Regions from separate parts of the Lactivibrio alcoholicus genome, predicted to be linked through region 2. Evidence: riboswitches for the same ligand, from Rfam matches in the RefSeq annotation. Region 2 holds a riboswitch; each other region holds the start of a gene.
The links. A riboswitch is a leader RNA that binds a small molecule or an ion and turns the genes downstream of it on or off. The one in region 2 is predicted to bind cobalamin.
Positions count from the first base shown of each region.

Region 1: another riboswitch for cobalamin. It lies ahead of ACZ5IU_RS10920 (methylmalonyl-CoA mutase family protein); the one in region 2 lies ahead of ACZ5IU_RS05540 (sirohydrochlorin cobaltochelatase).
Region 3: another riboswitch for cobalamin. It lies ahead of ACZ5IU_RS12565 (TonB-dependent receptor plug domain-containing protein); the one in region 2 lies ahead of ACZ5IU_RS05540 (sirohydrochlorin cobaltochelatase).

Region 1 is NZ_AP042471.1:2,375,790-2,378,049, forward strand. It holds gene ACZ5IU_RS10915 (dihydrolipoyl dehydrogenase family protein) at 1-688, shown strand, start outside; cobalamin riboswitch at 905-1,066, shown strand; gene ACZ5IU_RS10920 (methylmalonyl-CoA mutase family protein) at 1,217-2,260, shown strand, end outside.
Region 2 is NZ_AP042471.1:1,162,950-1,165,209, forward strand. It holds gene ACZ5IU_RS05530 (MerR family transcriptional regulator) at 1-229, opposite strand, end outside; gene ACZ5IU_RS05535 (histidine phosphatase family protein) at 404-1,006, shown strand; cobalamin riboswitch at 1,057-1,220, shown strand; gene ACZ5IU_RS05540 (sirohydrochlorin cobaltochelatase) at 1,397-2,260, shown strand, end outside.
Region 3 is NZ_AP042471.1:2,753,250-2,755,509, forward strand. It holds gene ACZ5IU_RS12565 (TonB-dependent receptor plug domain-containing protein) at 1-886, opposite strand, end outside; cobalamin riboswitch at 1,006-1,166, opposite strand; gene ACZ5IU_RS12570 (ABC transporter substrate-binding protein) at 1,234-2,260, shown strand, end outside.

The sequences.
Region 1 (2,260 bases), 1.2 Mb from region 2:
CCCGGAGACGATCACGGCGGAAGGGCCGTTGCTGCGGATCTCGGGCTCGACGAAGAACGGCCGCGAAGAAGCGGTCTGCGACCGCGTCATTCTCGCGTCGAGCATGGTCCCGATTCTCGACGGCTACGGACTCGAAAACACCGGGGTCCGGTTCGACCCGCGAAAGGGCATCGCCGTGGACGCATCCATGCGGACGAACATCGAAGGCGTCTGGGCGATCGGGGACGTGACCGGAGGCATGATGCTCGCTCATCTCGCGGAGTATCACGCGCTTGCGGCAGTGGAGGCGATGCAGGGACGCAGCGTTTCGATCCCACCCGACTCGGTTCCGTGGTGCGTCTTCTCGGATCCGGAAATCGCGGCCGTCGGCCTTTCGGAGGAACAGGCCGCGTCGCAGAATCTCCAGTTTGTCTCCGCCCGATCGTACTTCCTCGGGAACGGAATGGCTCTCGCCATGGGCAAGACGGACGGGTTCGTGAAGGTCGTCGCCGCTCGCGACGGAAAGCTGCTCGGCGTCCACATGATGGGGCCCGAGGCGGCTTCGATGATTTCGGAAGCGGCTCTGGCGGTACGATACGGAATGTCGGTCCGGGATGTGGCCTACACGGTGCATCCGCACCCGACATTGAGCGAATGCTTCAAGGATGCGCTCTTCAGGACGCTCGAAGAACTCGAAAAATCGCGATGACGGCGCGATTGTGCGCCAAGCTTGCAGTGACGATTCGCGTCTGCCCCCCAAGCGACTGAGTCGGACACTGTCACCGCCGCCCGGTGCGAGTGAATTTCGCCCTGGCGGCGGTTTTTTTATCGCATTACGGCGTATCTGCAGCTGTCCTGAACCAGGGTATGCGTCCCGTTTCCCGCGCTTGACGTTTCCCGAACCGGAAGGGTAGGATACGGACACGAGAAACAGCAGTCCGCAGATGTTCGGGAATCCGGTGTGAATCCGGAACGGCCCCGCCACTGTAACCGGGACGAAACCGCAGGGTCACCGAGGAAGATGTCGGGAAGACGCGGAAGTAGGATGAACGGAAGTCAGGAGACCGGTCCGCGGACGGTGTTCAGGTCAGGTCTGCGCGGGCGGACGCTGTCCCCGGATGGTGTGGAAGTATGTCTCCCCATTTGTGGATTTCGGTGTGTGTGCCGCCGCGCGACCCGCGGCGGTTTTTTTTGTCCCCGCACGGGGAGGAATTCGACGAGGGAGGGGAAATATCGCATGGAGACAGGGATGGAAACACCGGCGCGAGAATACGACTCCGTTTCATTCGCGGAATTCGCACCGACGTCGTACGTCGAGTGGCGACGGGAGGCGGAGGACGCGCTCAAGGGGGCGCCGTTCGAAAAACGGCTGCTGACGAAGACATACGAAGGAATCACGCTCGAACCGCTGTACACGGCGGAACATACGAAGGATCTGACGCACCCGCGGACGCATCCCGGTTCTCCCGATTTCCTCCGGGGGACGGAGCCCGCCGGATACTTGGCGGCTCCGTGGGCCGTCGCGCAGGCGTGCGACGCCGCTCTGCCCTGGCAGGCGAACGAGCAGCTCCGGCAGGAACTCGCGAGGGGAAGCGACGCGATCCATGTCGCGCTCGACGGCGCGACGCTCCGGTGCAGGGACGAGGCGGAACCGGGCGCGGAATCGTCCCGGGGGTTGTCGCTCGCGACGCTTCGGGATATCGACGAGACGTTCCGGGACATCGACCTCGCGAGCACGCCGCTCCATATCTTCGCGGGAGCGTCGGCCGCGCCGCTGCTCGCTCTCCTCGTCGCACGGACCCGGGCGCAGGGCGCCCTCCGGTCTGTCGCGGAGTTCGGCGGATGCGTCGGGGCCGATCCGCTCGGCGTTCTCGCGCGCGAAGGAATGCTCGACTGTCCGCTCGGCCAGCTCTACGACGAGATGGCGCTGACGATCCAGTGGACGCGGACGAACATGCCCCGGATGCGGACGATTTTCGTCCGGGGAGACGTGTATCACGACGGCGGGGCGAACGCCGCGCAGGAAATCGCCTGTGCGATGGCGACCGCCGTTTCGTATCTCGACGCTATGCGTCTTCGCGGAATCGACGCCGATTCGGTCGCCTCGCAGATGCGGTTTTCTTTTTCGCTCGGCGCGAACTTCTTCATGGAAATCGCAAAGCTCCGGGCCGTCCGGATGGTGTGGTCGCAAATCGCGGAGGCGTTCGGCTGCGGAGAGGGCGCCCGAAAGATCGACATTTTCGCGACGACGTCCGCTTTCACGAAAACCGTGTACGACCCC
Region 2 (2,260 bases):
TCCGTTCGGCCAGAAAGCGGCGGATGTCGTCGATCGGCATCTCGAGCTCCCGGAGAACGCGGACGCGCTCGACCTCCAGGATCTGCGACGTGCCGTAGTAGCGGTACCCTGTCGTCTGGTCCACGAGGGCGGGGCTGATGAGCCCGACCTCGTCGTAGTACCGCAGGGTTTTGGCCGAGAGCCTGCAGAGCGTCGAAAAGCGTCCGATGGGGATCAGGTGGTCCGTCATGCGCGTCGCCTCCCGTTTTCGTGCGATGGATCGAGAATAGACCTTCCCGCGGGGGGAGAGTCAAGAAAGGATTTTCGTCGTCCCGCTTCCGCGATAGAGAGAATACCGCCCGTCGGGCATTGGGTACAATACCGGAGGTGAGAGAGATTTTTCCGGTGTGAAGGAGGGACAGAGATGGAAACGACGCTCTACCTCGTACGTCACGGACGGCCGGAGCTTCCGGACGGCGAGATGCGTTTCGTCGGAAGCACGGATCTTCCCCTTTCGCGTGAAGGCAGGGAGCAGGCCGCCGCCCTCAGGACGGCATTCATGCCGATTCCTCTCGTTCGCGTCTGCCACAGCGGGATGTTGCGCGCATCCGAGACGGCCGCCGTCATAGCCGATGGCCGGGACATCCTGCGGACCGAAGTCCCGGAGCTCCGGGAGCTTTCGTTCGGGGAGTGGGAGATGCGCACGCTTGCGGACGTAGCGGCGCGGGATCCTCGGGAGTTTGCAGCCCGGGAACGGAACTTCGCGCGTTTCGCCCCTCCGGGCGGAGAGAGTTTCCCGGATGCGCAGCGTCGCGCGATGCCCGCGTTCCGCGCCCTCTCCGGCGAAGAGGGATCCATTCTCGTGGTGGCGCATGCCGGGATCTTCAAGACGATCCTCTTCTCGATTCTCGGGATGCCGTGGGAGAATCTTTTTTCCGTGATGCAGGATTATTGCGGCGTTCACGTGATCGAGCGCACCGGCGAGTATCTGACCGTGAGGCGCGTGAATTGGACGCCGCATCTGTGAGATCGCTTGACAGCCGTTCCCCCGGGGCATAGTATCGTGTTCGGAGCGCTTTGGCGCTTCTTCCGCCGAATGTTCGGGAAGTCCGGTGAAAATCCGGCGCGGACCCGCCACTGTAAGCCTGACGAAACCGTCGCACCACCGGAGTCTCGGCTCCGGGAAGGGATGGTGGAGGATGAAGGCGAGCCAGGAGACCGGTTCGGCGAAAAACGGGATGACTCGCGAGGAATCGAGGCCGCCTTCGTTATGCATTGTTTTGGTGAAAGTGCGCGTTCATCGAGAGGGGCCGTTCCGGAGAGAACGGTCCTTTTTTGTCTCCCGAGTCGTTCCGTGGCATCCGGAACGGATCCGGAAAAGGCGTACGCCTTTTATCACGCTACGGGAGGGAAAAGGATGAAGAGGAAGATGTTTGCAGCTGCGTTGTGTCTGTGTCTGTTGTTCGCGTCGGCTTTCGCCGCGGTCGCGGCGGAAAAGGGCAGGGCGAAAGCGAAAGAGGGCATTCTGCTCGTCGCTTTCGGGACGTCGGAACCCGATGCGCGCGGGGCGATCGCGAAGATCGTCGACGGCGTGAAAAAAGCGTTTCCCGAGGCTGATGTCCGCCTCTCGTTCACGTCGAACATCATCCGCCGCAAGGTGCTGAAGGAGGAAGGGATCGCTTTCGATTCCCCGCTGATCGCGCTCGCGAAAATGCAGGACGAGGGGGTTTCTTCGGTGACGGTCCAGTCGCTGCACATCATTCCGGGGGAGGAATACAACCAGCTGGCTTCGGTCGTGCGTTCCCTGAGGGGTATCGAGGGAAAGTACGCCTTTTCGTCGCTGAATCTCGGCGCGCCGCTTCTCGAAACCCATGAGGACTACGAAAAGACCGTGGCGCTGTTGAAAAAGGAGTACGGCGAACTTGCCGGAAACGGAGGCGCCGTGGTCTTCATGGGGCATGGCACGCATCATTCCGCCAATGCCGCCTACGCGCAGATGCAGCTCATGTTCGACGATGCGGCCCTTCCGTTCGTGATCGGCACCGTCGAGGGGTACCCCGATCTCGACACGGTGAAGCGGCGGTTGGCTTCCATGAAACCGTCGAAGGTGACGCTCGTGCCGTTCATGGTCGTCGCCGGAGACCATGCGAAAAACGACATGTCCGCAAAGGACGATCCCGAGTCGTGGCTTTCCGTTCTCTCGAAGGAGGGGTATTCCGTGAACGCGCTTCTGAAAGGCCTCGGCGATGCCGCTGGGCTTACGGAGCTTTTCGTCGGGCAC
Region 3 (2,260 bases), 1.6 Mb from region 2:
TATCGTACCCGAGCAGCGCGTGAATGCGTTCGCCCGAGTAGGAGAGGGCATAGCGCGAGTACGTCTTTTCCTCTTTGTTGACGACTGCGGTGTAGGGAGGGGTGTAGGTCGGCGAAGACGCGTCCTCGAAGATGTTCGTGTAGCTTCCGGCCTCGGCCCTGAAGGACCACGCTCCTCGCGAAATCGTGATGCCGCCGGCGTCGCCCTCGTAACTGTCCGAATAGTAGAGTTTGCCGCCCTCGTCGGTTGTCCTGTAGATCCGGCGGCGTCCCTCCTCGGTCCTTTCCGCGTAGGCGTTGAGGCGGAACAGGTCGTTCGATGCGGCGGCGGTCGCCGCGTACCGTCTGAGACCGTCGGGCCCCGCCTCGATGGTGACGCGGCCGCCGCGCGAGTCTCCCTTTTGCGTGATGACGTTGATGACCCCTGCGGCCGCGAGGGAACCGTACATCGCGGAGGAGGCCCCCTTGACGACTTCGATGCGTTCGACGCTTTCGGCGGATATTGAGTGGAGGTCGATCGCCGCTCCACCCGCGATGTGCGAAGAGCGGTAGAAGGGAATACCGTCGACGAGAACGAGCATCTGGGTCGTGAGCCCCCGCACCGTCACCTCTGCGTCCTGCGCCCACCCCATCCGGTTCGACTGGTTGATTCCCGGAACCCGCGAGACGAGGATGTCGGCGACAGTTCGCGCGCCCGTAGCCGCGATATCGGCGCTCGTGATGACGTAGACCGGACTCGCGATCTCGTCGATCGACCCCGCGATCCTGCTTCCCGTGACGACGACTTCGGGGAGCGACACGACGCCCGGGGCCGCAGAAAGTGCGGGACATGCGGCGAATACGGACAGGAACGCCGCGAACGTGAAAAAAGACAGACGCTGGTTCATATGAAACTCCCTCCCTGGAAAATGACAGGGGGGAAGCCTGCATGCAACAGGCTCCCCCCCTCTATATGGACATCCCATATACAACGGGTTCCACGCTGCCGTCGCGCCCTCGCGCGCAGTACAGACTCCCATGTCCGGCCGGTCTCCTGGCTTCCGTTCCGCCTCCTCCGCGCCTTCCCGACCGAAGTCGGTGACGTTATGCGGATTCGTCCCGGATACAGTGGCGGGGCCGCTCCAGCGTTTCACTGGATTCCCGAGCACCGGACACGCGTATGATATTCTTTTCGTATTCTATCCGTTTTACCGACGCCCCGTCAATCCGACGGATGCATACCGAAGGAGACCGCATGAACCGGAAAAGGATCATCTTCTTGCTGGCGTGTGTATTCTCTCTCACTGTCTGTCTTCCGGAGGCGGCACGTACAGAATGTCGTGCCGTACCGCTTGCGAAAGCCCGGAACGTCGGGATCGAAAAGGGCGGCTCGTGGACGCGGCTTCGGGTCCGCAATCCGATTCCTGGCGCTTCCGAGGAGAACGTCTATATCCTCGTTTCGCGGGATGTTCCGCTTCCTCCCGATATCCCGTCCGGGCGCGTGATTCGCGTTCCCGTGAGAACGTACTGCAACATGTCCACGACACTCATTCCGTTCCTCGAGGCGATGGACGGCCTTCGCGGACTTCGCGGGCAGGGGGGACGCGCGTACGTTTTCACGAAAGCCCTCGACGCGGCAGTCGTCGCGGATCTCGGCCCCGGAAACGCGCCCGACCCGGAACGGATCCTATCCCTGGCCCCGGAAATCGTATTCGCGTACGCGAGCACTCCCGACGAACTCGAAACAATACGCAGGCTCGAGTCGTTGGGCCTCTCGGTCATGTCGGTTACGGAATTTGCGGAGGAACATCCGCTTGGGCGCGCCGAATGGATCCGCGTCTTCGGCCTCCTGTTCGGCAGGACCGGGGAGGCCGAAGAACTCTACCGGAGTATCAGAACCTCGTACGAGTCGCTTGCCTCCCGCGCGGCCGCGCTGTCCGCGAGACCGGGCGTCCTCGTGAACGATTCCTTCAACGGTGTCTGGTACGTCCCGGGGGGGATGAGCTGGCCCGCCATTCTGATCCGGGATGCGGGCGGCGATTATCTTCTCGATACGACCGACCGGACCTGGAGCGCTCCGGTCGACTTCGAAACGATCGCCGCGATCGCAGCGAAGGCGGATTTCTGGCTGAATCCCGGCGTGTGGAAAACCCTCGATGACGGAGTCCTTCAGGATCCGAGGTATCGCTCGTTTCGTCCATTTCGGGAAGGAAACGTCTACAACAACAACGCGCGGACGACTCCGGCGGGAGGATCGGATTTCCACGAGAGCGGGGCGCTCC